One region of the Nocardioides sp. LS1 genome, then DNA from elsewhere that is predicted to be linked to it. Evidence: riboswitches for the same ligand, from Rfam matches in the RefSeq annotation. Region 1 holds a riboswitch; each other region holds the start of a gene.
The links. Region 1 has a riboswitch for thiamine pyrophosphate ahead of EJF31_RS14105 (thiamine phosphate synthase). Riboswitches for the same ligand answer to the same signal wherever they lie in the genome.
Positions count from the first base shown of each region.

Region 2: it holds a riboswitch for thiamine pyrophosphate, as region 1 does, so the genes downstream of both, thiE (thiamine phosphate synthase) here and EJF31_RS14105 (thiamine phosphate synthase) in region 1, are expected to answer to the same signal.
Region 3: it holds a riboswitch for thiamine pyrophosphate, as region 1 does, so the genes downstream of both, EJF31_RS08735 (thiamine ABC transporter substrate binding subunit) here and EJF31_RS14105 (thiamine phosphate synthase) in region 1, are expected to answer to the same signal.

Region 1 covers NZ_BIFF01000003.1:588-9,104, reverse strand. The annotation lists gene thiC (phosphomethylpyrimidine synthase ThiC) at 807-2,480, opposite strand; gene thiD (bifunctional hydroxymethylpyrimidine kinase/phosphomethylpyrimidine kinase) at 2,477-3,274, opposite strand; gene EJF31_RS14125 (thiamine phosphate synthase) at 3,271-3,831, opposite strand; gene EJF31_RS14120 (thiazole synthase) at 3,828-4,586, opposite strand; gene thiS (sulfur carrier protein ThiS) at 4,583-4,771, opposite strand; gene EJF31_RS14110 (FAD-dependent oxidoreductase) at 4,768-5,796, opposite strand; gene EJF31_RS14105 (thiamine phosphate synthase) at 5,796-6,389, opposite strand; TPP riboswitch at 6,386-6,495, opposite strand; gene EJF31_RS14100 (hypothetical protein) at 6,672-6,863, shown strand; gene EJF31_RS14095 (hypothetical protein) at 6,876-7,127, shown strand; gene EJF31_RS14090 (hypothetical protein) at 7,283-7,480, shown strand.
Region 2 covers NZ_BIFF01000005.1:389,754-400,617, forward strand. The annotation lists gene thiD (bifunctional hydroxymethylpyrimidine kinase/phosphomethylpyrimidine kinase) at 1-674, opposite strand, end outside; gene EJF31_RS16060 (thiamine phosphate synthase) at 671-1,231, opposite strand; gene EJF31_RS16065 (thiazole synthase) at 1,228-1,989, opposite strand; gene thiS (sulfur carrier protein ThiS) at 1,986-2,174, opposite strand; gene EJF31_RS16075 (FAD-dependent oxidoreductase) at 2,171-3,190, opposite strand; gene thiE (thiamine phosphate synthase) at 3,190-3,783, opposite strand; TPP riboswitch at 3,780-3,889, opposite strand; gene EJF31_RS16085 (fumarate hydratase) at 3,970-5,658, shown strand; gene EJF31_RS16090 (methyltransferase domain-containing protein) at 5,712-6,383, shown strand; gene EJF31_RS16095 (hypothetical protein) at 6,390-6,953, opposite strand; gene EJF31_RS16100 (aspartate ammonia-lyase) at 6,980-8,362, shown strand; gene EJF31_RS16105 (class I SAM-dependent methyltransferase) at 8,368-9,066, shown strand; gene EJF31_RS16110 (hypothetical protein) at 9,094-10,419, opposite strand; gene EJF31_RS16115 (lytic transglycosylase domain-containing protein) at 10,640-10,864, opposite strand, start outside.
Region 3 covers NZ_BIFF01000002.1:800,699-811,562, reverse strand. The annotation lists gene EJF31_RS08770 (diacylglycerol kinase) at 1-421, shown strand, start outside; gene EJF31_RS08765 (SDR family oxidoreductase) at 418-1,224, shown strand; gene EJF31_RS08760 (MBL fold metallo-hydrolase) at 1,235-2,290, shown strand; gene EJF31_RS08755 (GNAT family N-acetyltransferase) at 2,277-2,711, opposite strand; gene EJF31_RS08750 (alpha/beta hydrolase) at 2,708-3,619, opposite strand; gene EJF31_RS08745 (carboxymuconolactone decarboxylase family protein) at 3,711-4,304, shown strand; gene EJF31_RS08740 (RNA polymerase sigma-70 factor) at 4,301-5,170, shown strand; TPP riboswitch at 5,184-5,291, shown strand; gene EJF31_RS08735 (thiamine ABC transporter substrate binding subunit) at 5,282-6,355, shown strand; gene EJF31_RS08730 (iron ABC transporter permease) at 6,391-8,028, shown strand; gene EJF31_RS08725 (ABC transporter ATP-binding protein) at 8,033-9,034, shown strand; gene EJF31_RS08720 (phosphatase PAP2 family protein) at 9,040-10,086, shown strand; gene EJF31_RS08715 (C40 family peptidase) at 10,280-10,864, shown strand, end outside.

The sequences.
Region 1 (8,517 bases):
GGCCCCGGCGATCCCGGGTGGCTCGGCTGACATTCGACCGACCAGATCGCGGCGCGGCGACAACGCATCCCACTGGCGGTCACCCCCTGCGCGGCGTACGCCGCAACCCCGAGCTGAATCAAGGTCCCTGATGTCCGCACCCACGCCAACCCCAGCAACCACGGCGCCCTGCGAGATCTGCTGGGCGGAGGTAGCCACTCACCTCTACGGGTTCCACCGCGAATGGCACCGGGCCCAGACCGTCGGGCATGCGTCGATCGAGGAGCGGATCCTGCGTCGCGCGACCGTGGCTGCCACCGACGTCGTCCGCGACCGACTGGCCGCCCTGGCCGACAGGACGGGGACCTCGTCATGATCCGGCTGCGCTGCCTGACCGCGGTGGTCACCTCAGTCGTCGTACCCGCCGGCAGTCATCTCGTCGACCTCAGTCGGCGCGCGGTGTCGTCGGGCTGGCAGTCGCGTCCCGCCCTCCCCCGACGACCGGGCTGGTCACCTCGACCCGACGAGTGCCTCTATGGCGACTGGCTCGGGTAACACCCATGCCCGGCTGAGTCGCGTGCCACGACGGATCGACGACAGTTCAAGCGGGGTTGTGGTCTGGACACGCGTCTCACGTACTCGCCAGTCAACTAGAGACACAGACGCCATCCCCCTAGCCTCGGCGTGCTCGTCCCACCGGCTTGGTCCCCGACCCCCGTGGTGTGCTGATGACGGTGGGGCGAGTGCGCCGACGGTTCTGCCTCCCGTCGTGATCGCTCGCGTCGTCCCGCCCCGTTCGCCCGGGGCGGGACGACCTGCGCACGGTGTCAGCGACCGGCCGCCGGGGCTTGCTCGTCGACGTAGATCGTGCCGCCGAGCTCGAGGAATTCCGCCGACTTCTCCGCGAACCGGTCCCGGACGTCCTGGCTGATCCGCATGGAGCAGAACTTCGGGCCGCACATCGAGCAGAAGTGCGCGGTCTTGGCGCCTTCGGCGGGCAGGGTCTCGTCGTGGAAGGACTGGGCGGTCTGCGGGTCGAGGGACAGCGCGAACTGGTCGTGCCAGCGGAACTCGAAGCGTGCCTTGGACAGGGCGTCGTCCCAGTCCCGTGCACCCGGGTGGCCCTTGGCGACGTCGGCGGCGTGGGCGGCGAGCTTGTAGGTGATGACGCCGGTCTTGACGTCGTCGCGGTCCGGGAGGCCGAGGTGTTCCTTGGGGGTGACGTAGCAGAGCATCGCGGTGCCGTGCATGGCGATCGTGGCCGCGCCGATGGCGCTGGTGATGTGGTCGTAGCCGGGCGCGACGTCGGTGGCGAGCGGGCCGAGGGTGTAGAACGGCGCGCCGTGGCACCAGTCCTGCTGGAGCCGGACGTTCTCCTCCACCAGGTGCAGCGGGACGTGGCCGGGGCCCTCGACCATGACCTGGACGTCGTGGGCCCAGGCGCGCTCGGTGAGCTCTGCGAGGGTGCGGAGCTCGGCGAGCTGGGCCTCGTCGTTGGCGTCGGCGACGGATCCGGGCCGGAGTCCGTCGCCGAGGCTGAAGCTCACGTCGTAGGCCGCGAAGATCTCGCAGAGCTCGTCGAAGTGGGTGTAGAGGAAGTTCTCCTCGTGGTGGGCCAGGCACCAGCCGGCCATGATCGAGCCGCCGCGGGAGACGATGCCGGTGACCCGCTCCGCGGTCAGCGGCACGTGGCGCAACAGGACGCCGGCGTGGATGGTCATGTAGTCGACGCCCTGCTCGCACTGCTCGATGACGGTGTCGCGGAAGATCTCCCAGGTCAGCTTGTCGGCCTCGCCGTCGACCTTCTCCAGGGCCTGGTAGATCGGGACGGTGCCGATCGGGACCGGGCTGTTGCGCAGGATCCACTCGCGGGTGGTGTGGATGTCGTCGCCGGTGGAGAGGTCCATGACCGTGTCGGCACCCCAGGTCACCGCCCAGGTGAGCTTGTCCACCTCCTCGGCGATGCTGGAAGTGACGGCGGAGTTGCCGATGTTGGCGTTGATCTTCACCAGGAACGCCTTGCCGATGATCATCGGCTCGGCCTCGGGGTGGTTGACGTTGGCGGGGATGATCGCGCGGCCTGCGGCGACCTCGGACCGGACCAGCTCGACGTCGCAGCCCTCGCGGCGGGCGACGTACTGCATCTCGGCGGTGGTGATCCCGGTACGGGCGTAGTGCATCTGGGTGACGGTGGCGCCGTCGACGGCCCGGCGCGGTGGGGTGCGGGTGCCGCGCCACTCCTCGCGGGCTGCGCCACGGCGTACGGCGGAGCGGCCGTTGTCGTGCAGCTGGGCCTCGCGGCCGGTGTAGGTGGTGGTGTCGCCGCGGGCCTCGATCCAGGCCGCGCGCAGCGGCGGGAGGCCGACCTCGGGGTCGCTGCCGGGGCCGGCGGTGCAGTAGCGGTCGAAGGTCTCGCCGTTGGTGAGGGCGACGCGGGTGACGGGCACCTGGATGTCGCCGTGGTCGACGAGGACGCGGGTGTGGGCGGGGTGGACGGTCATGTCGGCTCTCCTGCTGGGTTGTGGGTGGTGTGGGCGACGGGTCCCCGGCCGCGGCCGAGGCTCCAGCGCCTGCTGGCGTCGAGCTGCCGGACCGTGAACAGCCCGGCGTGGTGGACCGCGGCGTCGAGGTCGGCGCCGCGGGCGAGGTGGGCGGCGAGGGCCGCGCTGAACGTGCAGCCGGTGCCGTGGTCGTTGCGGGTGGGGACGGAGCGGTGGGTGCGGGCGACCGGGCGCTGGCCGGGCAGGGCGAGCCAGTCGGTGCAGGTGTCGTCGGGGCCGTGGGCGCCGCCGCCGGTCAGGACGACGGCCGGGCCGGTGTCGGCGAGGGCGGCCGCGGCCGTCGCGGGGTCGGTGGCCCGGCCGAGCAGGACTCCGGCCTCGTGGGCGTTGGGGGTGACGACGGTGGCGACGGGGAGGAGGTGGGCGCGGTAGGCAGCCACCACGTGCTCGTCGCCGAGCACGGCGCCACTGGTAGCGACCAGCACGGGATCGACGACGAGCGGGCGTCCGGCGAGCCGGCGGGCCAGGAGCTCGACGACCTCGGGGCTGCCGAGCATGCCGGTCTTGACGGCCGCGACGGGGAGGTCGTCGAGGACGGCGTCGAGCTGGGACTCGACGCTGGCCAGCGGCACCGGGTGCACGTCGCGGATGCCGGTGGTGTCCTGGGCGGTGACGGCGGTGACCACACAGGCGCCGTGCACGCCGAGCGCCGCGAACGTCGCCAGGTCGGCCGCGATCCCGGCCGCTCCCCCGGAGTCGGTGCCGGCGACAGTGAGGGCGACGGCGGGGGTCATGCCAGCTCCTGAAGCAGGCGGGCCACGACGCGCACGGGGTCGGCGGCGCGCATGACCGCCCCCATGACCGCGACCCCGTGGGCGCCTGCCTCGACGGCCGCCCGGGCGTTGCCGGGGTCGATCCCGCCGAGGGCGAAGACCGGGATGCCCGGGTCACCGGTGAAGGCGTCCGGCGGAAGCGGCGGTCCGTGGCCGGGCTTGCTGGCGGAGGCGGCGTACGGCGACAGGGTCGCCCACGCGACGCCGGCGGCGGCCGCGCGTCGTACGTCGTCGGCGGAGTGGCAGGACCGGCCGTGCCAGCCGTCCACGCGTTCCTGGTGCGCCGCGAGGTGGAGGCCGTGCGCGGCGGGGTCGGCGATCCGCGAGGAGATGACGGTGAGGCGGTCCAGCTCCGCGAGCCGGGCGACGAGGGCGCGCCGGTCACGGGCGGCGAGGTCGTGCTCGCGGACGACGACGGCATCGAGCCCGGCGTCGACGCACTCGGCGATCGTGCGGGACAGGGATCGGCCCTTGCTGAGCTGGGCGCGGTCGGTGAGTAGGAGCAGCCGGGTCCTCATGCGAGCTCCCGGGCGGGGCTGGAGGCGCGGGCGGTGGGCCGCTTCGGGATCCGGCCGGCTGCGCGGGCGGTGTGGCCCGCCTCGACGGCGAGAGCGAGGGCGCGTCCCATGGCGACGGGGTCGTCGGCGCGGGTGATGGCGCTGGCGGCGAGCACCGCGTCGCAGCCGAGCTCCATGGCGAGGGCGGCGTCGCTGGCGGTGCCGACGCCCGCGTCGAGCACCACGGGTACGCCGACCGCCGCGACCACCGCCTCGATCGCGTGCGGGTTGAGGATCCCGAGCCCGGAGCCGATCGGGGCGCCGAGCGGCATCACCGCCGCACAGCCGACGTCCTCGAGCCGACGCGCCAGCACCGGGTCGTCGGTCGTGTAGGGCAGCACCGTGAAACCGTCGCGGACCAGGGTGGCGGCCGCGTCGAGGAGCTCGACCGCGTCTGGGAGCAGGCTGCGCTCGTCGCCGATCACCTCGAGCTTGACCCAGTCGGTGCCCAGCGCCTCCCGGGTCAGGCGGGCGGTCAGCACGGCCTCGCGGGCGCTCAGGCAGCCGGCGGTGTTGGGCAGCAGCCGGACCCCGGCGCGGGTGAGGATGTCGAGCAGGCCGCCGTCGCGGGTGGCCGACGTACGGCGTACCGAGACCGTCACCAGGCCGGGCCGCGCCGCGGCGAGGAGCGGCTCGAGCAGCGCCGGGCGGGGCAGGCCGCCGGTGCCGAGGAAGAGCCGCGAGGTGAGCGGCGTGCCCGCGATCGTCAGTGTCATCCGCCCTGCACCGCCGTGACAACCTCGACGACGTCGCCGTCGCGCAGCTCGGTGAGGGGGTGGTCGTCGCGGCGCACCACCTCGCCGTTGAGGGCGACGGCGATACCGCGCCGCCCCCGGACGAGGTCGGCGACCGTGCTCCCGTCGGCGACGACGGCCGGCTGGCCGTTGCGGATGATGTTCACGCGGGTGCTCCTCGGGTCGGGGCGGAGGGGACGGGCAGGAGGCGGCGCGGGTCGAGGGCGGCGTGGACCAGGCCGTGGTCGAGGTGGTCGGCGACGAGCCGTGCGGTCAGCGGCGCGAGCAGCACGCCGTGCCGGAAGTGACCGGCCGCGAGCACGACGGCCGGGTCGTGGGTCGGGCCGACGAGGGGCAGGTGGTCGGCCGTGGCCGGCCGGTCCCGGGCGAGCACCTCCGTGAGCTCGGCCCGGTCCATGCCCGGCACCAGCTCGCGGGCAGCCTCGAGCAGTCGGGCGATGCCCCCGAGGGTCGCGACCGGGGGCGCGTCGTGCTCCTCCGAGGTCGCACCGATCACGACCTCACCGCCGGGTCTCGGCACGACATAGACCGGGACGCCGTGCACCCAGCCGCGCACCGTGCGGACCGGCGGGTCGTCGGTCCGGGCCCGGGCGACCTCGCCGCGGACGCCGTGCACGAGGCGATTCCACGGTGCGGGCAGCCGGGCGCCGGTGGCGACGACGGTGACGTCGGGGGTCGTGGCGTCGACCTCGGGCCGGACGGGCACGCGGGCCAGCAGCGCCGCGACCACGGCCCGCGGGTCGACGCTGTGGTCGCGCGGCAGCAGCGCTCCCCCGGCGACGCGGGCGGACAGGGTCGGCTCGAGGCGGCGTACGTCGGCCGCGGACAGCGTCTCGCCGGCCACGCCGTGCGACGCCAGCAACGCCACCTGCCGCTCGACGTCCTGGAGGTCACCGGCGTCACGTCCCACCAGCAGCGTGCCGGTGGTCGTGAGGGGCACGCCGAGCCGCGCGGCCAGCCCCGGCCACAAGTGCTGGCTGGCCACCCCGAGGCGGAGGATGTCCTCCTCGCCGTGCCACACCTCGCTCGAGGGGCTGAGCATCCCCGCGGCGGCGTGACTGGCGCCCCGGCCGGGCGCGGGGTCGACGACCTCGACCTCGTGGCCGCGGGTACGCAGCTCGTCGGCGCAGGAGAGCCCGATGATCCCGGCCCCGAGGACCCGGACCCGCATCAGGCGACCGCTGCCACGAGCTCCTTCGCGGCCGCGACCGGGTCCGGCGGCCGCCAGATCGAGCCGATCACGGCGACCCCGTGGGCACCGGCCGCACGGGCGAGCGCGGCCCCGGCCGCGTCGATGCCCCCGATCGCGACCAGCGGCAGCACCCCAGTGGCCGCGGCGACCGCAGCCACCCCCAGCGGCTCGGGCAGGCCCGCCTTGGAGGCCGTCGCGAAGACGGGACCGAATCCGGCGTAGTCGGCGCCCTGCTCGCGGGCGGCCACGACCTCGGCACGCGACCGGCACGTGGCGCCGACCACCAGTCCCGGTGCGATCCGGCGCGCATCGGCCACCGGCAGGTCCGTCGCACCGAGGTGCACCCCCGCCGCTCCCGCGGCCAGCGCCACGTCGACCCGGTCATCGACGACCACGAGGGCGCCGTACTCCTCGACCGCGGAGCAGACCCCACGGGTCAGGGCCAGCAGGGCACGGTCCTCGACCGCCTTGGCGCGGACCTGGAAGCCCCCGACGCCCGCCGCCGCCAACAGCGGAAGCAGGGACAGGTCGTCGGTGGCATCGACCAGGCAGAACAGGCGTGGCAACAGCACGGAACGCTCCTCGCTTCCTTCGCCGGCATGACCCGGATCAGGTTCGACGGTCGGAGCGGAACAGCTCCCTCTCAGCTCGCTGCCGCAAGCTCCCGTGGTGGTGCAGAAAACGTAGCGCACCCGGAGTCGAGGCAGATCGACCCGTCCAGAACGCGACCATGCACGGGGTCACGAACTCCATCTACGTAGCCGAATACGTAGTCCTCCGGTCGTGGACGACGCCCTGCCGACCTTCACTGGAATCACGACGAAAGCACTCGGAACTCCGAAAGCGAGGCAGCCATGACCCCCCAGACCAACACCCCAGAGACCATCCGGCTGCGCTCGATCCTCCTGGACCTGGCCCGGCACCAGGACGACCTCGCTGCCACCGAGGCCGCGGTCACGCCGTACTGGTGTCCCTGCCCCCCGAGCGTCCTCGGACACCGCACGGCCGCTGCCGCGCTGCGCGCCCAGGCCGACCTGGTCGCGTGAGGAGCCGGCGCCATGTACACAGTCCTCCCCCAGAACGAGAAGTACCTGAGCGACGCCTTCGGCTCGCAACTGCGTGACGGCGCGTGCGTCCTCGACGCCGAGCGCGAGGTCGGCTACGTGCGCCTCGAGTTCGGCACCCGACGCGGTCCCGACTCGGCGTACTGGGACGGCTGGTTCTCGGTCACCCGCACGCGCGACGGCCACCCCCTGAGCGGCAAGATCATGACCGGCCCGATGGTCCAGCTGATCGGCGGTGCGGCATGACCCGGCAGGACGGCACTGCGTCTGACGCTCCGGCGCTGGCTGAACGCAGCCACTGCCGTTGCGGTTCAGGGCCCATCCCTGACTGGACCAGACCATGCCTGTGCAGCAGATCACCTACTCATGGGTATGCAGTGGGCCGCAATAGATTCCAGTCCGTGCCCGACATCGTCAGCGACCAGCGCCTGCAGTGCGCGGTCTGTTCGGCGATGGTGCCCGCCCTCCTCACCCCGCTGCACAGCGCGTGGCACGAGGATGACGCGGACAAGCCAGTCGTCACACCCCTGACGACACTGCGCAACGAGACCGGAACTACAGCGGCCCACGTGCCGCCGCGGCCCGGCGTCGACCGCTAGCCCCGGGCACCCCCGAACTGCGGTGTGCCGTCGCGACCTCTCTCGTGGCGGCGCACCGCAATCCACTCCAATATCTGCCGCACCTAGACGAAGGGACCGCTGATGATCCGTGCCCGCTGCCTCATCCAGGTCATCTCGACCATCGGGTGGCCCCTAGTACGCACCGCGGCCACCACCCTCGCGCGACGCGTCGACAGTCGTGACGCCCTGACGGTCAGCCCCCACTCTCCGCTCTCATAGCGGGCGCGGATCACCCGCGTGCCCCGCCGCTCCCGGCCCTCATGCCGGTTCGGTGGACGATCATGAAGGTCCTGGCACCTGCACCCCAGCAGATCTCGCACAACTCCACGCCTTCCGGCTCATCGACGAAGCCAACGGGTGCAGTAGAAATGCTCAATGTCGGCGCACTCAACCAACACCTGGACGTGTGCTCGTTCAGTCGTCACGATCGGGTGCGGCGGAGGGGGGCAAGATGGCCGGGTCCAGGTGGCGGCCTGGAGGGACCTACCCGCGCTGGTCCTTTGGCACTCCCGACACTCGGTCCACAGACCGTGCCAGCTCGATCAGGATGGTGTGCCACCAGGCGTGCCCCGTCCTCGAGGACTCCCGCACCTCCAGGAAGCACCGCTTGCAGGTGAACTTGCCCTCGGCAAGGTCCAATGGCCGCAGCACTCGGTCGGCTCGCTCGTGCCACTGTCGGTGCAGCTTGACGTCATCGACGCTCGCTCCACATGTTTCGCATGTCATGTCTACCTCGGCGCGTTCTCTGTCGAGAATGCTGGCGGCCCCCGACCACGAGCAGTCGATGCAATGGGTCACAACCCAAGTCCGGGTTCTGGGGACTCCCTGGATCGGTGGAGAAATCGAGGGACTTCCCCGTGGATCCAGGGGGAAGCAGGGCTGCAACAACACGCGACCTGGCACCGAGACGCCCGCCCACGCGAGTGACTCAGGATGCTATTGACCCGCAGCACCTACCTCCGGGTAAGTGATGCGCATCACACCCGTGGCCTGATCCAGCAGAGTCGTCGTGCATA
Region 2 (10,864 bases), on a different contig from region 1:
TGGACGGCGGCGTCGAGGTCGGCGCCGCGCGCGAGGTGGGCGGCGAGGGCGGCGCTGAAGGTGCAGCCGGTGCCGTGGTCGTTGGTGGTGGGGACGGATCGGTGGGTGCGGGCGACCGGGCGCTGGCCGGGCAGGGCGAGCCAGTCGGTGCAGGTGTCGCGGGTGCCGCCGCCGGTGAGGACGACGGCCGGGCCGGTGTCGGCGAGGGCGGCCGCGGCGGTCGCGGGGTCGGTGGCCCGGCCGAGCAGGATCGCGGCCTCGTGGGCGTTGGGGGTGATGACGGTGGCGGCGGGGAGGAGGTGGGCCCGGTAGGCGGCCACGACGTGCTCGTCGCCGAGCACGACGCCGCTGGTGGCGACCAGCACGGGATCGACGACGAGGGGGCGTCCGGCGAGCCGGCGGGCCAGGAGCTCGACGACCTCGGGCGTGCCGAGCATGCCGGTCTTGACGGCCGCCACAGGGAGGTCGTCGAGGACGGCGTCGAGCTGGGACTCGACGCTGGCCAGCGGCACCGGGTGCACGTCACGGATGCCGGTGGTGTCCTGGGCGGTGACGGCGGTGACCACGCAGGCGCCGTGCACCCCGAGGGCCGCGAACGTCGCAAGGTCGGCCGCGATCCCGGCCGCTCCCCCGGAGTCGGTGCCGGCAACGGTCAGCGCGACGGCGGGCGTCATCGGAGCTCCGCGAGCAGGCGTGCCACGACGTGCGCGGGCTCAGCGGCGCGCATGACGGCGCCCATGACCGCGACCCCGTGGGCGCCGGCCTCGACGGCCGCCCGGGCGTTGCCGGGATCGATGCCGCCGAGGGCGAAGACGGGGATGCCGGCGTCCCGCGCGAAGGCGTCGTGAGGGAGCGGTGGTCCGTGGCCGGGCTTGCTGGCGGTGGCGGCGTACGGCGACAGGGTCGCCCAGGACGCGCCGTCAGCGACGGCACGTCGTACGTCGTCGGCGGAATGGCAGGACCGGCCGTGCCAGCCGTCCACGCGTTCCTGGTGCGCCGCGAGATGGAGCCCGTGGGCGGCAGGGTCGGCGATCCGCGAGGAGATGACGGTGAGGCCGGCGAGCTCGGCGAGCCGGTCGAGGAGGGCCCGCCGGTCGCGGGGGGCGAGGTCGTGCTCGCGGACGACCACGGCCTCGAGCCCGGCGTCGACGCACTCCGCGACCGTGCGCGACAGGGACCGGCCCTTGCTGAGCTGGGCGCGATCGGTGAGCAGGAGGAGGCGCGTCCTCATGCGGTCTCCCGGGCGGGGCTGGAGGCCCGGGCAGTGGGCCGCTTCGGGATCCGGCCGGCTGCGCGGGCGGCGTGCCCGGCCTCGACGGCCAGGGCGAGGGCGCGGCCCATGGCGACCGGGTCGTCGGCGCGGGTGATCGCGCTGGCGGCGAGCACCGCGGCGCAGCCGAGCTCCATGGCCAGGGCGGCGTCGCTGGCGGTGCCGACCCCGGCATCCAGCACGACGGGGACGCCGACGGCTGCGGCCACCGCCTCGATCGCGTGCGGGTTGAGGATGCCGAGCCCCGAACCGATCGGGGCACCGAGCGGCATCACCGCGGCACAGCCCGCGTCCTCGAGACGGCGGGCGAGCACCGGGTCGTCGGTCGTGTAGGGCAGCACCGTGAACCCGTCGCGGACCAGCGTGGCCGCCGCGTCGAGCAGCTCGACCGCGTCGGGCAGCAGGCTGCGCTCGTCGCCGATCACCTCGAGCTTGACCCAGTCCGTGCCGAGCGCCTCACGGGCCAGGCGGGCGGTCAGCACGGCCTCGCGGGCGCTGAGGCAGCCGGCGGTGTTGGGCAGCAACCGCACCCCCGCCCGAGTGAGGGTGTCGAGCAGGCCGCCGTCGCGGGTCGCCGACGTACGGCGGACCGAGACGGTGACCAGGCCGGGCCGCGCGGCGGCCAGGAGCGGCTCCAGCAGCGCCGGGCGGGGCAGGCCGCCGGTGCCGAGGAAGAGGCGCGAGGTGAGCGGGACGCCGGCGATGGTGAGGGTGTTCATCCGCCCTGCACCGCCGTGACGACCTCGACGACGTCGCCCTCGTGGAGAGCGGTCGCGGGGTGCCGGTCGCGTGGCACCACCTCGCCGTTGAGGGCGACGGCGATACCGCGCCGCCCCCGGACGAGGTCGGCGACGGTGCTCCCGTCGGCGACGACGGCCGGCTGGCCGTTGCGGATGATGTTCACGCGGGTGCTCCTTCGGAGGGGACGGGCAGGACGCGGCGCGGGTCGAGCGTGGGGTGGACGGCGCCGCAGTCGAGGTGGTCGGCGACGAGTCGGGCGGTCAGGGGCGCGAGCAGCACGCCGTGCCGGAAGTGGCCGGCCGCGAGCACGACGGCGGGGTCGTGGGTGGGGCCGACGAGGGGCAGGTGGTCGGCGGTGGCCGGCCGGTCCCGGGCCAGGACCTCGATCAGCTCGGCCCGGTCCAGGCCCGGCACCAGCTCGCGGGCCGCCTCGAGCAGCCGGGCGACCCCGCCCAGGGTCGCGACCGGGGGCGCGTCGTGCTCCTCCGACGTCGCCCCGATCACGACCTCGCCGTCGGGGCGTGGCACGACGTAGACCGGGACACCGTGCACCCAGCCGCGCACCGTCCGCTGGGGCGGGTCGTCGGTGCGGGCCCGCACGATCTCGCCGCGGACGCCGTGCACGAGGTGAGTCCAGGGTGCGGGCAGCCGGGCGCCGGTGGCCACCACCGTGACGTCGGGGGTCGTGGCGTCGACCTCCGGACGGACGGGCACCCGGGCCAGCAGCGCCGCGACCACGGCCCGCGGGTCGACGCTGTGGTCACCGGGCAGCAGCGCTCCGCCGGCGACGCGGGCGGACAGGGTCGGCTCGAGGCGGCGTACGTCGGCCGCGGACAGCGGCTCGCCGCGCACACCGTGCGACGCCAGCAACGCCACCTGCCGCTCGACGTCCTGGAGGTCACCGGCGTCGCGTCCCACCAGCAACGTGCCCGTCGTCGTGAGCGGTACGCCGAGGCGTCCGGCCCAGCCCGGCCACAGCGCGAGGCTTGCCATCCCGAGGCGGAGGATCTCCTCCTCGCCGTGCCACACCTCGCTCGAGGGGCTGAGCATCCCCGCCGCGGCATGGCTGGCACCCCGCCCCGGCGCGGGGTCGACCACCTCGACCTCGTGGCCCCGGACGAGCAGCTCCTCGGCGCAGGCCAGGCCGACGATCCCGGCCCCGAGGACCCGGACGCGCATCAGGCGACCGCTGTCAGGAGCTCCTTCGCGGCTGCGACCGGGTCGGGCGGCCGCCAGATCGAACCGATCACGGCGACCCCGTGCGCCCCGGCCGCACGCACCAGCGCGGCCCCGGCCGCGTCGATGCCCCCGATCGCGACCAGCGGCAGCACGCCCGCGGCCGCGGCGACCGCGGCCACGCCCAGGGGGTCCGGCAGGCCCACCTTCGAGGTGGTCGCGAAGACGGGACCGAAGCCGGCATAGTCCGCCCCCTGCTCGCGGGCGGCCACGACCTCCGCGCGGGACCTGCAGGTGGCGCCGACGACCAGTCCCGGTGCGATCCGGCGCGCGTCGGCCACCGGCAGGTCCGTCGCACCGAGGTGCACCCCCGCGGCCCCCGCGGCCAGAGCCACGTCGACCCGGTCGTCCACGACGACGAGGGCGCCGTACTCCTCGACCGCGGAGCGGACCGCACGGGTCAGGGCCAGCAGGGCACGGTCGTCGACCGCCTTGGCACGGACCTGGAATCCCCCGACGCCGGCCGATGCGAGGGCCGGCAGCAGGGACAGGTCGTCGGTGGCGTCGACGAGACAGAAAAGGCGTGGCAACAGCACGGAACGCTCCTCGCTTCCTTCGCCGGCATGACCCGGATCAGGTTCGACGGTCGGAGCGGAACAGCTCCCTCTCAGCTCGCTGCCGCGAGCTCCCGTGGTGGACGGCGCCGAACCTAGCAGCCCGCGGGGACCGCCCGGCAAGACCGCAGGCGGAGCCGTCCGCAGGCTGGACTAACCTGACGTTCCGTGAGCACTGAGCCCGAGTTCCGCTACTCCGACCTCCTCCCGACCGGCAAGGACGACACGCCCTACCGGCTCGTGACCACCGAAGGGGTCTCCACGTTCGAGGCCAACGGGCAGACCTTCCTCCAGGTCTCGCCCGAGGCGATCCAGCGGCTGACCGCCGAGGCGATGCACGACATCAGCCACTACCTGCGGCCGGCCCACCTCGCCCAGCTGCGCAAGATCATCGACGACCCCGAGGCCTCGGGCAACGACCGGTTCGTCGCGCTCGACCTGCTGAAGAACGTCAACATCTCCGCCGGCGGCGTGCTGCCGATGTGCCAGGACACGGGCACCGCGATCGTGATGGGCAAGAAGTCCGAGGGCGTGCTCACCGGCGCCGACGACGGCGAGGCGATCAGCCGCGGCGTCTACGACGCCTACACGAAGCTCAACCTGCGCTACTCCCAGCTCGCCCCGCTCACGACGTACGAGGAGAAGAACACCGGCACCAACCTGCCGGCGCAGATCGAGCTCTACTCGACCCCGTCCAAGGACGGGAAGCCCGAGTACAAGTTCCTGTTCATGGCGAAGGGCGGCGGCTCGGCCAACAAGTCGTTCCTCTACCAGGAGACCAAGGCCGTCCTGAACCCCGAGCGGATGCTGACGTTCCTCGACGAGAAGATCCGCTCGCTCGGCACGGCGGCCTGCCCGCCGTACCACCTCGCGGTCGTCATCGGCGGCACGTCGGCGGAGTTCGCGCTCAAGACCGCGAAGTACGCCTCGGCGCACTACCTCGACAACCTGCCGACCGAGGGGTCGATGTCGGCCCACGGCTTCCGCGACCTCGAGCTGGAGGAGAAGGTCTTCGAGCTCACGCAGTCCTTCGGGATCGGCGCTCAGTTCGGCGGGAAGTACTTCTGCCACGACGTCCGCGTCGTCCGGCTGCCCCGCCACGGCGCCTCGTGCCCGGTCGCGATCGCGGTGTCGTGCTCGGCCGACCGCCAGGCGCTGGGCAAGATCACCGCCGAGGGCGTCTTCCTCGAGCAGCTCGAGACCGACCCGGCGCACTACATGCCCGACGCCGGCGTCTCCGACGAGATCGCGGCCGGGGAGGTCGTGAAGATCGACCTCACCCAGCCGATGTCGGAGATCCTGGCGACGCTCTCGCAGCACCCCGTGAAGACCCGGCTCTCGCTGACCGGCCCGCTCGTCGTGGCCCGCGACATCGCCCACGCCAAGATCAAGGAGCGCCTCGACGCCGGCGAGGACATGCCGCAGTACCTCAAGGACCACCCGGTCTACTACGCCGGCCCGGCCAAGACACCCGAGGGCCACGCGTCCGGCTCGTTCGGCCCGACCACCGCCGGCCGGATGGACTCCTACGTCGAGCAGTTCCAGGCCGCGGGCGGCTCGATGGTGATGCTGGCCAAGGGCAACCGCTCCAAGCAGGTCACCGAGGCGTGCCACACGCACGGCGGCTTCTACCTCGGGTCGATCGGCGGCCCGGCGGCCCGCCTGGCCCAGGACTGCATCAAGTCCGTGTCGGTCCTCGAGTACGAGGAGCTCGGCATGGAGGCCGTCTGGAAGATCGAGGTCGAGGACTTCCCCGCCTTCATCGTCGTCGACGACAAGGGCAACGACTTCTTCACCGACCCCTCCGGCGCCGTCAACATCCCCATCTCGGGGATAAGGGTCCGCTCGGCCGAGTAGGCGCGAGAGGGCCCCTGACTGCCCGGGAGTGCCCTCTCGGCGAGGATGGGGGCATGGAGTACGTCGAGATCGCCCGTGCCGAGTCCGAGCGTGGCGAGCTGGTGCTCCGCGAGCGCCGCGAGGAGGGCGCCCCGACCTCGCTGGAGCTGCGCGCCAACGGCATCTTCGTGATGGACACCGTCGAGACGAGCAGCGAGCGGGCGCTGGCGACGGCGGCGCTGGCGCTGGTCGAGGACCCGCGGGCCGTCGTGGTGGGCGGGCTGGGGCTCGGCTACACGATGCACGAGGTGCTGGCCGACTCCCGCGTGGAGAAGTGCGCGGTCGTGGAGATCGAGCAGTCGCTCGTCGACTGGATGCGTGACGGCACGGTCCCCCACGGCCCCACGCTGCTGGCCGACCAGCGGGTCGTGCTGGTGGTCGCGGACGTGGCGGCGGCGATCGCGGAGGCTCCCGACGACAGCTACGACCTGGTGCTGCTCGACGTCGACAACGGTCCGGGCTACCTGGTCCACGACAGCAACGCGGCGGTCTACCGCGCCCCGTTCCTGGAGCACGTGCGCCGCGTGCTGCGGCCGGGTGGCGTGCTGGTCATCTGGTCGGCGGACCGGTCGGACGAGCTCGAGGCCGCGCTGCGTGAGGTCTTCGGCAACGCCGACACCACGTCGTACGACGTCCTGCTGCAGGAGCGCGACGAGCAGTACTGGCTGCACACCGCGAAGGGCTGACGCGCCTCAGTCGGAGCCCGGGGCGCTCGCCGGGATCGGGTCGGGCGGCGCCGGAGGGCCGACCTCCTCGTGCGCGCGCTCGCGCACGGCCCGCCGGATCTGCTCGAGGTTGTTGCGCAGCGCGTCGGAGACGAGCTCGTCCATGCGCGGGTCCGCGAGCATCTCGATGAGCACGCGCATCACGGTGTCGGTGACCTCCGAGACCAGCGCCTCGTAGCCCGGGAGCTTGCTGACGAGCCGGGCGTTGGGGTCGTCGCGGAGCTTCTCGGCGACGAGGTCCTTGAGCTCGTCGTGGTTCTCGCGGATCGCGTCGGAGATGTTCTTCGTGTAGTGCCCGGTCTGGATGACCGCCGCCACCTCGTCGAGCACCACGATCGTGAGCGGCCGCTTGAGGACCGTGAGCAGCCGCAGCGAGTGGCTGCCGGCCCACTCGACGAACGACGGCCGCTGCATGCCCATCCGGAGCAGGAGGGCGCCCACCAGTGCGGCGAGCACCGAGCCGCCCAGCAGCACGCCGAGGACGAGCAGGACGGCACCGATCGGGCTGAGGTCCGTGAACCACTGAGTCACGGGGCCACGCTAGTAGCGTCGTGCCCATGAGCGACTACCGCACCGAGCACGACAGCATGGGCGAGGTCCGGGTCCCGGCCGACGCCCTGTGGCGGGCCCAGACCCAGCGGGCGGTGGAGAACTTCCCGATCAGCGGGACTCCCATCGAGCCGGCCCTCATCCACGCGCTCGCGCGGGTGAAGCACGCTGCCGCGCTGGCCAACAAGGAGCTCGGGGTGCTGCCGGCGGAGGTCGCGGACCCGATCGCCGCGGCGGCCGAGCTGGTGGCCCAGGGGCGCGAGGACGACCAGTTCCCCATCGACGTGTTCCAGACCGGCTCCGGCACCAGCTCCAACATGAACGCCAACGAGGTGATCGCGAGCCTCGCGAAGCGGGAGGGCCACGACGTCCACCCCAACGACCACGTCAACGCGAGCCAGTCGAGCAACGACACCTTCCCGACGTCGGTCCACGTGGCGGCGACGCTCGCGGTGGTGGAGGAGCTCCTCCCGGCGCTGGCGACGCTGGAGCGCAGCCTCGCGGCCAAGGCGACGGAGTTCGCCGACGTCGTGAAGTCCGGCCGCACACACCTGATGGACGCCACCCCGGTGATGCTGGGCCAGGAGCTCGGCGGCTACGCCGCCACGATGCGGTACGCCGGGGAGCGGCTCGAGTCGGTCCTCCCCCGCGTCCGCGAGCTGCCGCTGGGCGGCACCGCGGTCGGCACCGGCATCAACACGCCACCCGGCTTCGCGCAGCGCGTCATCGCCGTACTCGCCGAGACGACCGGGCAGCCCTTCACCGAGGCCCGCGACCACTTCGAGGCCCAGGGCACCCGCGACTCGCTGGTCGAGCTCAGCGGGGTGCTGCGCACCATCGCGGTCGGCCTGACCAAGATCTGCAACGACCTGCGCTGGATGTCGAGCGGCCCGACCACCGGCCTGGCCGAGATCCACCTGCCCGACCTCCAGCCCGGGTCGAGCATCATGCCCGGCAAGGTCAACCCCGTCCTGCCCGAGGCGACGCTGATGGTCTGCGCCCAGGTGATCGGCAACGACACGACGGTCACCGTGGCGGGCGCGAGCGGCAACTTCGAGCTCAACGTGATGATGCCGGTGATGGCGCGCAACGTGCTCGAGTCGATCCGGCTGCTCACGACCTCCACGACGCTGCTGGCGACACGCTGCGTCGACGGCATCACCGCCGACGTCGAGCGGATGCGGCAGTATGCCGAGTCCTCGCCGTCGGTCGTCACCCCGTTGAACAGGCACATCGGCTACGAGAACGCCGCCCGGGTCGCCAAGCGGGCGATGGCCGACGGCACCACCATCCGCGAGACCGTCCTCGCGATGGGCTTCGTCGAGCGCGGCGAGCTCACCGAGGACGAGCTCGACCAGGCACTCGACGTGAAGGACATGACCCACCCGTGACCCACATGAACACCCAGGAGTCCGTCCGCGCGCAGTACGCCCGCGAGGGCAACCTGACGACGCGGCGCTCCGTGTGGCAGCCCACCGTGGACGGCCGTGACCCGGCCACCGAGGCGGCCCGCACGATCGCCGAGGCCCGGCCCCGCCGTGTCCTCGAGGTCGGGTGCGGCACCGGCGCCTTCGCCGAGCGGCTGGCCGCGGAGAACCCGGACGCCGAGATCGTCGCCACCGACCAGTCCGAGCGTTTCGTGGAGCTCACGTCGGCCCGCGGCGTCGAGGCCCGGGTGGCCGACCTGCAGGACCTGCCCTTCCCCGACGACAGCTTCGACGTGGTCGCGGCCATGTGGATGCTCTACCACGTGCCCGACCTCGACCGGGGCCTCGCGGAGGTCCGCCGCGTGCTGCGGCCGGGCGGCCTCTTCGTCGCGGTCACCAACGGCGACGAGCACACCGCCGGCCTGCGCCGCGAGGCCGGCGGCGAGGCGATGGTCACGCAGTTCAGCAGCGAGAACGGCGAGCAGTCGCTCCGCCGTCACTTCGACCGGGTCACGCGCGAGGAGTTCGCGACCCGCGCCGTCTTCCCCGACCACGCGGCCGCGGAGGCCTACCTCGCCTCGATGCAGGACGGGTTCGCCTGGCGGCTGCCGCACTTCGAGGGGAGCAAGGAGTACGCCGGGCACGTCACGCTGTTTGCGGTCAGTTGATCGTGCCGTGCCCGGCGGCTGCTCCCCTCAGCGGCGCGTGAGCCGCGCCCGGTGGGTCAGGGGCCGGGACACGTTGTCGACGTTGTCCCGCCCGGTGACGCGGTGCAGCAGGACGCCCCGTGTCAGGTGCTTCAGCGTCACGTGCCAGGCGCCGGCGGTCGTGGTGAGCCGCATGCCGCCGGCCGTGCGCCAGGCCGCGGCCCGGGTGGCGCAGCGGGTCCAGGTGCCCGTGACGGGCCGGTAGGCGTACCAGCGGAGGCCGCGCTTCTCCACGGCCCGGACCCGCACCCACTTCACGCCGGTGCCGGCGTCGGTGGCGCGGCCCCGCAGGGTGCGCCAGCTCGTCGCGGAGCTCCGGCTGTACTTCGGCAGGCCCAGGGTGACCTTCGGTGCGGTCGTGTCCCGGGTGACCGTGACGGCCGATGCCGCGGCGACGACGGCGCTGTTGCCGGCCTCGTCGACCAGGGTGACGCTCGGCGTGTAGGTGCCCGCGGCGGCGTACACGTGCTGGAGCGCGGCGTCGCCGGTCCAGACGGTGTCGGCGGTGCCGTCACCCCACGAGACCGTGCGGGCGACGTTCGCCGCGTCGCTGAAGTCGTCGTGCAGCGCCGTCTGGGTCAGGCTCACCTTCGACCAGGACGCCCAGGCCGCGGACGGACCGGCCGCGAAGGCCCCCGTCGGCGCCGTGGTGTCCCCGACCACGACGGCGGCGAGCTGCACGACCGCGACGTTGCCGTGCTCGTCGGTCAGGGTGACGGTCGGGCGCCACAGGCCCGTGCCGGAGTAGGTGTGGTTCGTCGTCAGGCCCGACGCCCAGGCCTGCGGCCCGGAGCCGTCGGCCCAGTTGACGACCCGGGAGATCTTCGCGGCCGGCGACACGTCGTCGGCGAGCGCGGTCTGGGTGACGGTGGCGACCGCCCCGGACCTGCTGACGTCGAAGGACCCGGTGGGCGCCGTCAGGTCGGGCAGCACCGTGGTCATCGACGCCGAGGAGCCCTTGCGCTTGAGGTTGTACGCCGTGACGGTCAGCCGGACCGTCGCGTTGGACGGCGCCGTCACCGTCGCCACCCAGGCGGGCGAGGAGACGGTGTCGCGGTCGAGCACGACGCCCGACGTGTTGGTCACCGAGACCCGGTAGGACGTGGCGTTCTTCGCCGCGTTCCAGGCCGTGGTGAGCCGGTAGGCCGAGGTCGGCTTGGTCACCGACATCGTGAGTCCCGAGACCTTGCCGGGCCGGCCCGGCGGCTTGGCGGCAACGGGCTGGTCGAGCAGCCCCGAGCCCACCACCAGCAGCACAGCGGCCGCCAGCACGGCGACCGGGCGCGTCCAGGCGCGCATGCGAAGGTCGGACATGGTTCCCCCCTTGGACCAGACGGGGGTCGAGACCGACCCGCGTCACCCACGACGATGATCCGGAGGCGAGGGGGAAGGAAGGCCTTCGGGGACCGAGCGGCCCGTTCGGCACATGAGGTCGGGGTGGTCGTCTCGGCGACCAGCACCCGGAGGGACTACGCGGAGTGGCCCGTTCGGGCTACGGGGAGGACGGAGCGCCCTCACTGGTCAGGACCAGTGGTCAGTACCAGCCGTGGCCGGACTTGAAGCTCAGCGCGCCACAGGGCGAGCCGTAGCGGTCCTGGATGTAGCCCAGGCCCCAGCGGATCTGCGTCTCGGGGTTGGTCGCCCAGTCGGCACCGGCCGAGGCCATCTTGGAGCCCGGCAGTGCCTGCGGGATGCCGTAGGCCGAGGAGGTCGGGTTGTCGGCGTCCACGCGCCAGCCGCTCTCGCCGGTGTAGAGCGA
Region 3 (10,864 bases), on a different contig from region 1:
CGACGAGCCGCTCACCGAGGAGGTCGACCGCCGGGCCGCCGAGGTCGACACCAAGACGGCAAGCGTCGACATCGAGGCCGGGACCATGGCGGCCGTGCGGTTCCAGGTGATCGGCAAGGTCGACGGAGTGCCGCGCGTCGTGCTCGAGCACGTCACCCGCACCGCCGAGGACCAGGTGCTCGAGTGGGCCCAGCCGCCCGAGGGCGGCGGCTGCTACCGCGTCGTGATCACCGGGGAGCCCTTCATGCAGTGCGACTTCGTGCACCACGGCGAGCACGGCGACCACAACGTCTCCGGGATGATCGTGACCGCGCAGCGCCTGGTCAACGCCGTGCCCGCCGTCGTCGCGAGCCCGGGCGGGCTCGTCACCGCGCTCGACCTGCCGCTCGTCACGGGCAAGGGCCTGGTGGCGCACGCATGACGATCCTGGACCGGTTCACGCTCACCGACCACGTCGCCGTCGTCACCGGCGCCGGCCGCGGGATCGGCGCCGCTACCGCGGTGGCGTTCGCCCAGGCGGGTGCCGACGTGGTGCTCTCCGCCCGGACCGCCCACCAGCTCGACGCGGTCGCCGACCAGGTCCGTGCCGCCGGCCGCCGCGCCCTCGTCGTCCCGGCCGATCTCAGCGACACCGACGCCGTGGCCGGGCTCGCGCAGGCGGCATACGACGAGTTCGGCCGGCTCGACACGGTCGTCAACAACGTCGGCGGCACCATCCCCAACGCCTTCCTCGACACCGACGTGGCCTACCTCGAGGAGGCGTTCCACTTCAACGTCTCGACCGCCCACGCGCTCTCGCTCGCGGCGGTCCCCCTGATGCTCAAGGGCGGCGACGAGGGGCAGAAGTCGATCGTCAACATCTCCTCGATGATGGGCCGGGCCTCCGGTCGCGGCTACCTCGCCTACGGCACCGCCAAGGCCGCCCTCGCGCACTGGGCCCGGCTCGCCGCCACCGACCTCGCCCCAAGGATCCGGGTCAACGGGATCTTCGTGGGCTCGGTGATGACCTCCGCGCTGGAGTTCGTGGCCGGGGTGCCGGAGATGATGGAGCAGATGGAGACCAAGACCCCGCTGGGCCGGGTCGGCGAGGCCGAGGACATCGCGGCCGCCGCGCTCTACCTCTGCTCGCGGGCCGGCCAGTACGTCACCGGCAAGATGCTCGAGGTCGACGGCGGCATCCAGCAGCCGAACCTCGACCTCCACCTCCCCGACGTCACCACCTAGGGTCGGCGGGGTGACCAGCACCAGCACCGCCCACGCGAAATCCCCGGACTCCGGCCAGCACTGGACCGAGCCGGGTGCGTGGCGGGTCGCCGAGGGGATCCACCGGATCCCGCTGCCGCTGCCGATGGACGGTCTCCGGGCCGTCAACGTCTACGTCCTCGAGACCGAGCGCGGCCTGACGCTCGTCGACGGCGGCTGGGCGATCGAGGAGAGCCGGACGCTGCTGGAGAAGTCGCTGGCCGGGATCGGGTTCGGCCTGCGCGACATCACCCGCTTCCTCGTCACGCACGTGCACCGCGACCACTACACGCAGGCGGCCGTGATCGGCAAGGAGTACGGCGCCCACGTCAGCCTCGGCATCGGCGACAAGCCGACCCTCGACCTGATGCACCACCACGACGACGTCGACGAGGACCCGACCCTCGCCGTGCTTCGCACTGCCGGCGCCCACGAGATCGCGGAGAAGTGGCAGAAGTTCACCGACGGCCGGATGCCCGACCTGTCGATGTGGCACTACCCCGACACCTGGCTCGACGGCGACCACGAGATCGAGATCGGCACCCGCACCCTGCACGCGGTGCACACCCCCGGCCACACCCAGGGCCACTTCGTCTTCGCCGACCACGCCGACGGGATCCTCTTCGCCGGCGACCACGTGCTGCCCACGATCACCCCGTCGATCGGCTTCGAGCCGGTCCCGGTCGAGCAGCCGCTGCGCGACTTCATGGCCTCGCTCACCAAGGTCCGCGAGCTGCCGGACCTGCGGCTGCTGCCGGCCCACGGCCCGCTCGCGCCGTCCTCCCACGCCCGGGTCGACCAGCTGCTCGACCACCACGAGCACCGGCTGGAGCTCTGCCTCGCGGCGCTGGCCGGCGGCCCGGCCACGGCGTACGACGTCGCGGGCGAGCTGCCCTGGACCCGTCACGAGCACCGGCTCGCCGACCTCGACGAGTTCAACGGCGCGCTCGCGTCGATGGAGACCAAGGCCCACCTCGAGCTGCTCGTCGCGCGGGGTCAGGCGACCCGCGAGGTGACCGACGGCGGGGTCGTCTTCACCCGCGCGTGAGCCGCATCGGGACGTGCGGGATGCCGTCCTCGAGGAACTCCGCCCCGTCGGCCACGAAGCCGAACCCGGCGTACCACCCGGCCAGCGGCACCTGCGCGTCCAGCACCACGTCGCGGTCGGGGCAGACCTGCAGGGCGGTGCCCATGACGAGGTCCGCCAGCCCGCGGCCGCGGGCCTCGGGCGTCAGCACGACGCGGCCGATCCGCCAGGTGCTCGCGTCGTCGAGGACCCGGGCGTAGCCGAGCAGCTCGTCACCGCTGTCGCGCAGCAGCACGTGCCGGGTGCCGGGCTCGACGTCGCGACCGTCGAGGTCGGGGTAGGGACACGCCTGCTCGACGACGAACACGGCCTGCCGCAGCCGCCACACGTCGTACGCCGTCCGGGCGTCGAGTGCGGCGAAGGGGACCGCGGTGATGTTCACCGGAGGAACTCCAGCGTCTGCTTCCACGCCCGCCGGGCCTCGGGGACCAGCGGCAGCAGCGGGTAGACGTGGATCAGGTCGGGGGCCTCGACGTAGGTGAGCTCCCACGTCGAGGACAGCGCCCGGTCGGCCAGCATCCGCACCCCGGGGGCGAGCAGGTCGCGGGTGCCGCAGAACATCAGCGTCGGCGGCAGCCCGTCGAGCGGCGCCAGCCCCGGCGAGACCTCCGGGCGCCCCAGGTCCTCGTCCCGCCCCGCCCACCACGAGGCGTAGGCGTGGAGCTTGCCGAGGAAGAGCCACGGGTCGCGCTCGGCGAAGGCCGCCGTGTCCGGCGCGCTGGTGGTCAGGTCGATCCACGGCGACAGGAGCAGCAGCCGCTCCGGCTGCGGCCCACCCCGGTCGCGCAGCGCGAGTGCGATGGCCATCGCCAGGCCGCCGCCGGCCGAGTCGCCGCCCAGCACGACCGGCCCGTCGGCGCACCAGCGGGCGGCGAGGTCGACCAGCGCGTCGTGCGAGTCGCGCCAGGTGTGCTCGGGCGCGAGCGGGTAGTCGGGCAGCACGATCCGGGCGCGCAGCGCCCGGGCCAACCGGGCCACGTAGCGCACGTGGAAGGGGTCGATCGGGGCCATGAAGCCGCCGCCGTGCACCCAGACCACGGTGCGCTCGGGCGTGATGCCGCGCGGCGTGACGACGTACGACAGGAAGTCGCCGGCCGGTCCGGTCAGCGTCTCGGTCGTGACGTCGTACCGGCGCGCGAAGCCCGGCACGATCCGGGTCGGCAGGGTGCGGTCCAGCCCGGCGTGCCAGCGCTCGACGCGGGCGCGCTCGGCCTCCTCGGTGTCGAGCTCGCGGGACTTGCGCAGCTTGGGCACGCCCCACGCGAGGAGCTGGTGGGTGGGACTCGGCATGCCGCGACCCTGTCACAGGCCGGTGTCACAGATCGGCGGCGGCCGGTGTCTGGATGGGTGACCGCTGAAAGACACGACACCAGGAGCACCGATGCCCAGCACCTTCCGGATCCCCCGGGCCACGATCACCGGCCTCTACGGCCGGGTCCTGTCCGCCTACGCCCGCCGCACCTACGGGCAGGTCCCCGACAACGCCTACGTCCTGTGGCACCACCGCCCGGTGCTGAGGGCGGTGCTCGGCTTCGAGCAGAAGGTGGCGAAGTGGGACCGCCTCGACCCGACCCTGAAGTCCTACGCCCAGCTCGCCAGCGCCGGGGTCATCGGCTGCAGCTGGTGCCTGGACTTCGGCTACTTCCTCGCCCACGACGAGGGGCTCGACCTCGCCAAGGTCCGGGAGGTGCCGCGCTGGCGCGAGTCGGACGTCTTCACCCCGCTGGAGCGCGAGGTGCTGGCCTACGCGGAGGCCATGAGCCACACGCCGCTGACCGTCACCGACGAGATGGTCGGCCGGCTCGTCGACCAGCTCGGGGCCGAGGCCGTCGTCGAGCTCACCCAGATGATCGCCCTGGAGAACATGCGCTCGCGCTTCAACTCCGCCGCCGGGCTGCAGAGCCAGGGATACTCCGACGTCTGCGAGCTGCCGCTCGCTACTGTCGCGTCAGGCCCGACCAGCGAGGTGTCATGACCACTGCGACCGATGCGTTCGTCACGCACCGCAACCTGCTCTTCACCGTCGCCTACGAGATGCTCGGGTCCGCCGTCGACGCCGAGGACGTGCTCCAGGAGACCTGGCTGCGCTGGCACGAGGTCGATCTCACCGCGGTGCGCGACGAACGCGCCTACCTGGTCCGGATCACGACCCGGCTCGCGCTCAACCGGATGCGGACGATGGCCCGCCGCCGCGAGCAGTACGTCGGCCCGTGGCTGCCCGAGCCGCTGCTCACCACCCCCGACGTCGCCGAGGACGTCGAGCTCGCCGACAGCGTCTCGATGGCGATGCTGCTGGTCCTGGAGACCCTGAGCCCGACCGAGCGGGCGGTGTTCGTGCTGCGGGAGGTCTTCGACGTCGGGTACGACGAGATCGCGGCCGCCGTGGACAAGTCGCCGGCGGCGGTCCGCCAGATCGCCAGCCGGGCCAGGGCGCACGTCGACGAGCGTCGCCCGCGCTCCGACGTCACGCCCACGCAGCGCGACGAGGTGATCGCGAAGTTCCTCGGGGCGACCGCGACCGGCGACCTCCAGGGCCTCATGGACGTGCTCGCCCCCGACGTCGTGCTGATGACCGACGGCGGCGGCTTCAAGAAGGCCGCGCTGCGCCCGATCCTGGGCCGCGACAAGGTGCTGCGGTTCCTGGAGGCCGTGATGCCCGAGGACGGGTCGGCCGAGCTGGTGCTCGTCAACGGCGCCCCCGGCCTGCGGCTGCTCGTCGGCGGCGTGGTCGACGCGATCGGCACGATGCTGGTCGAGGACGGCCAGGTCACCGGCCTCTACATCGTGCGCAACCCCGAGAAGCTGGCCCGGCTGGACGGGGTGATCGCCCTGACTCGCTGACGACTAGTCTGGAGGGACATGACAGGGGAGCACGCCCGACGTGCTGAGAGTGCGGATCCGCCGCAGACCCTATGAACCTGCTCCGGTTAACACCGGCGAAGGGAGTCCCAGATGAAGTCATCGCGCGCGCTGGCGGCGATCTGCACGGTCCTGCTCGTCCCCGTCCTCGGGTCCTGCTCGGTGATCGGCCAGGGCGACGACAGCCCGGCCACGACCGCCGCGGGCAAGGTCAAGGACGTCGTCCTGGTCACCCACGACTCGTTCGTCCTGCCCAAGAAGGTGGTCAAGGACTTCGAGGCCCAGACCGGCTACCACCTCGTGGTCAAGGCGTCCGGCGACGGCGGCACGCTCACCAACAAGCTCGTCCTGACCAAGGACGACCCGACCGGCGACGTCGCGTTCGGCGTCGACAACACCTTCGCCTCCCGCGCGCTGGACGAGGGTGTCTTCGCGCCGTACTCCTTCGACGCCCCGGCCGGTGTCTCCGCCTACGACCTCCCCGGCGACGACGCCCACGCGCTCACGCCCGTCGACAACGGCAACGTCTGCGTCAACGTCGACGACACCTGGTTCAAGGCCCACGACCTGGCCGAGCCCCGGACGCTCGACGACCTGACCGACCCGGCCTACAAGGACCTGTTCGTGCTGCCCGGTGCGGCCACGAGCTCGACGGGGATGGCGTTCCTGCTCGCCACGGTCTCGGCGTACGGCGACGCCTGGCCGGACTACTGGAAGAAGCTGATGGACAACGGCGCGCGCGTCACCGCCGGCTGGTCCGACGCCTACGAGGTCGACTTCACCCAGGGCGGCGGCAAGGGCGACCGGCCGATCGTGCTGTCCTACGACTCCTCGCCCGCCTTCACCGTCCCGAAGGGCGCGACGGCGTCCACCACCCACGCGCTGCTCGACACCTGCTTCCGCCAGGTGGAGTACGCCGGCGTCCTCGACGGCGCCGCCAACGTGCCCGGGGCCGAGGCCTTCGTGCGGTTCCTGACCTCCTCGGAGGTGCAGGAGGCGCTGCCCGAGAGCATGTACGTCTTCCCGGTCGTCGACGGCACGCCGCTGCCGGCCGACTGGGCCTCGTACGCCACCCAGCCCGACCAGCCCTACGCCGTCGACCCGGCCGACGTGGCCGCCCACCGCGACGAGTGGCTGCGCGAGTGGAGCGACGTCACCTCGCAATGACCACTCGTTGGTCGAGCTCCGCTCGGTGGTCGAGCTTGTCGAGACCCCTGACCCTCGCCGCGCTGGCGCTCCTGCCGGTCGCGGTGCTGGGCGTCTTCTTCGTGCTGCCGGTGAGCGGCATGCTGGCGCGCGGCTTCTGGCCGGACGGATCGTTCGACCCCGGCGGGGTGATCTCGGTGCTCGGCCGGCCGCGGGTGCACCGCGTCCTGTGGTTCACCGTCTGGTCGGCCTCGGTCGCGACCGTGGTGTCGGTGCTGCTCGGGCTGCCGGCGGCGCACGCCCTGCACCGGCGGGAGTTCCCGGGCCGGCGGGCGCTGCGCGCGGCCCTGCTCGTCCCGTTCGTGCTCCCGACGGTGGTGGTCGGCGTCGCCTTCCGTGAGCTGTTGGGGGAGTCCGGTCCGTTGGGCTTCCTGGGCCTGGACGGCACCCCGGTGGCGATCGTGGCCGGCCTGGTCTTCTTCAACGTGGCGGTCGTGATCCGCGCGGTCGGCGCCTCGTGGGAGTCCCTCGACCAGCGGCCGGCCGACGCGGCCGCCGCGCTGGGAGCCAGTCCGGTGCAGGTCTTCCGCACGGTCACCCTCCCGGCGCTGCGCCCGGCGATCGTGTCGGCGGCCAGCGTGGTGTTCCTGTTCTGCGCGACCGCCTTCGGCGTCGTGCTGACCCTCGGCGGGCTGAGGTACTCCTCGGTCGAGACCGAGATCTACCTCCTCACCACCAACCTGCTCGACCTCCAGGGCGCCGCGGCGCTGTCGGTGCTCCAGCTCGTCGCCGTCCTGGCGCTGCTGCTCGTCGCCGGGCGGCTGCGGGCCGTGCCGGACCCGTCCGTCTCCCGCGTGCTGCCGCGGCCCCGGCGGCTCTCCCGCCGGGACTGGCCGGGCGCGCTGGCGACACTGCTCCTCGTCGTGCTCGTCGCGCTGCCGATCGGCACCCTCGTGCTCGGCTCCATGCAGGTCGAGGGGTCCGGCTGGGGCCTGGACAACTACCGGGCGCTCACCACGCGCGGCACCCACCAGGCGCTGCTGGTCCCCGTGACCGACGCCCTGGTCACCTCACTGCGCACCGCCGTCGACGCGACCTGGATGTCGCTCTCGCTCGGCCTCCTCGTGGCGGTGGTCGTCACCCGGCGGTCCCGCTCGCGGTCCGAGCGCCGGGTCCGCGCCACGCTCGACGGCTTCTTCATGCTGCCGCTCGGCGTCTCGGCGGTGACGCTCGGCTTCGGCTTCCTCATCACCCTCGACCACCCGCCGCTCGAGCTGCGCGACTCCCCGCTGCTGGTGCCGATCGCCCAGGCCCTCGTGGCGCTCCCCCTGGTGGTCCGCACCATCGTGCCGGTGCTCTCGGGCGTCGACGACCGGCAGCGCCAGGCCGCCGCCTCGCTCGGGGCCGGACCGCTGCGCGCGGTGCTGACCGTCGACCTGCCGGTGGTCTGGAAGCCCCTGCTGGCCGCCAGCGGCTTCGCGTTCGCCGCCTCGCTCGGCGAGTTCGGCGCGACGTCGTTCCTCGCCCGCGACGAGCACCCGACCGTCCCGGTCGTCATCTTCCGGCTGATCGGGCACCCCGGCCCGATGAACTACGGCATGGCGCTGGCCGCCTCCGTCGTCCTCGCCGCGACCACGGCTGTCGTGATGCTCGTGGTCGAACGGCTCCGGGTGCCGTCCGTGGGAGCCTTCTGACGCCATGCTCGAGCTCCAGCACGTCTCCGTCTCCTACGACGGCCTGCCCGCCGTCGTCGACGTCTCCCTCGACCTGCCCGTCGGGGAGGTGCTCGCCGTCCTCGGCCCGTCCGGCTGCGGCAAGTCCACGCTGCTGCGCGCCGTCGCCGGCCTCGAGCCGGTCGCCGCGGGCAGCATCACCTGGGACGGCGCGGACCTGCGCGGCGTACCGACCCACAAGCGTGGCTTCGCACTGATGTTCCAGGACGGCCAGCTCTTCAACCACCTCACGGTCGGCCGCAACGTGGGCTACGCGCTCCGGCTCCGCCGCGCCCCCCGCATCCCCGCCCGCGTCGAGGAGCTGCTCGACCTCGTCGGCCTCCGGGGGTACGCCGATCGCCTGCCGTCGACCCTGTCCGGCGGCGAGCGCCAGCGGGTCGCCTTGGCCCGGTCGCTGGCCGTCGAGCCACGGCTGCTCCTGCTCGACGAGCCGCTGTCCGCCCTCGACGCGGGGCTGCGCGAGCGGCTCGCCGTCGACCTGCGCGGCATCCTCCGGGCCGCCGGCACGACCGCGCTGATGGTCACCCACGACCACGAGGAGGCCTTCACCGTCGCCGACCGGCTCGCCGTGATGCGTGCCGGCCGGGTCGTGCAGGAGGGCCCGATCGCCGAGGTCTGGCGGACGCCCGCGGACCCGGAGACCGCGCTGTTCCTCGGCTATGCCCGCGTCCTGCGCGACGCCGCCGCCCGCACCGTGCTCGCGTCGGCCGGGCTCCCGCCCGCGCCGGCGGTCGCGGTCCGTCGCTCGGCGATCGACGTCCGGGACGGCGGTGGGCTGGTCGGCACCGTGCTGGCCAGCCGGGCCACCCCGGAGCAGGTCCGGCTGGTCGTCGATCTCGAGGGCGTCGGCGAGGTCGACGCGGTCGCGTCGCTGGACGCCCACGCCGCACCGGGTGAGACGGTTCACTGTGCGGTGGATCCCACACGGCTGGCGATCCTGCCGATGACCGACGCATCCCTAGACTGACGCCCGTGTATCGCCGCGCCTATGCCCTGCTCGTGGGGATCGCTGTCGTCATGGGTGGTCTGGCGATCCTGACGGCGGTCCTCCTCGACAAGAAGCTCGCCGACCCCGACGGCTTCCTCGGGCCCTCGTGGCTGCGCCTGCCGATGCTGGTTGGCAGCGCCTTCCTGATCGACCTCGTCCCCCGGACGGTGTGGCAGTCGAAGGGGAAGTTCCCCCTGATGGCGCCGATCTGGCGCGCGCGGGTGAGGACGCACTGGACGCGGGAGCGGATGACGCTCGTGGTGATGGGTGTCGTGTGCTTCTACATCACCTACGTCAGCTACCGGAACCTCAAGTCCTACCTGCCGTTCGTCTCCACGACGAAGTACGACCGCACGCTGCACCTGCTCGACCGGGCCCTGATGTTCGGCCACGAGCCCGGCCTGCTGCTGCACGACATCTTCGGCACCAGCTTCATGGCCTACTTCCTGTCCTACGTCTACCTGTGGTTCCTGCCGTTGGTGCCGCTCGCACTGACCGCGTGGCTGGTCTGGTCGCGGAACCTCACCTTCGGCTACTGGTTCGCCACGTCCCAGTGCATCGCCTGGGCGCTTGGCACGCTGTCCTACTACGCGCTGCCCACCCTCGGCCCCGGCCTGGCCTACAGCTACGTCTACTCCGACCTGCCGGACACGCCGACAGCGAGCCTGATGGCGTCGTTGCAGAACACCCGGATCGAGGTCATCAAGGGCGGTCTCGAGGGCGTGGTCCAGTCGGTCGCCGGCTTCGCCAGCCTGCACTGCGCGATCACGCTGCTGGTCGCCCTGATGGTGCAGTTCACGCTGCGCTCGAAGATCCTCAAGTGGGTCTTCTGGGTCAACTTCGGCTGCACGGTCGTGGCCACCCTCTACTTCGGCTGGCACTACATCGCCGACGACGTCGCCGGCATCATGATCGCCTTCGTCTCCTTCTACGTCGGCGGCGTCGCCAGCGGCCAGAAGTTCGAGCGCCGGGGCCTGCACTCGCACCCCACCTCCACCACGTCGGCCGTCCCCGTCGACCACGACGTCTGACGCCACACGTCGATTCGTCGAGAACTACATTGTTGTAGTTCGCAAGCCGACACGCCGGTGACGCAAGAAAAAATTGGGGAAGTTGTTTCCTTTGTGACAGAAGTTCACTAACGTTCTTCGAGTGCCTCGGGCGATGGGGAAGTCGCCCGAGGCACTACCAGTCGAAGAGCCAGGGAGACCACACGTGCGGATCATGGGGATCGCAACGGCGGCCGCGCTGACCCTCGCGTTGGGGGTCTCCTCGGGGGTCACCGCGGGGATCGCCGCCGCCGACGACCACGGGATGCCGTCGCGCCAGGACGTGCACGACGCCAAGGTCGCCGTCCGCGACAAGGCCACCGACGTGGCCTCGGTGCGCGCCCAGCTGGTGCTGGCCAACCAGCGCCTCCAGGCCTCGGCCGTGAAGGCGGCCCAGGCCGCCGAGGCCTTCAACGGCGCCCGCTACGAGGCGCAGCAGGCGCGGCTCGCCGCCCACGCCGCGCAGGTCCACTCCGACGTGGCCGCCGCCGACGTCGAGCGCCAGCGCGCTGTCTACAGCGACGCCCTGGTCACCTCCTACGAGCTCGCCCCGGGCCTGACCGCCCTGTCCGCGATCGCGAAGTCCGACGGCATCACGACCGTCATCGAGCGCGCCACCACCATGCAGAACGCCGAGGGTGCGCTCGACGGGCACTACGACGAGTTCCGCGCAGCGGCGACGCTCGCAGACGTCGCGACGCGACAGGCCGACCAGGCCCGGGACGCTGCCTCCGCCGCCCAGGACGCGGCCCGTGCGGCG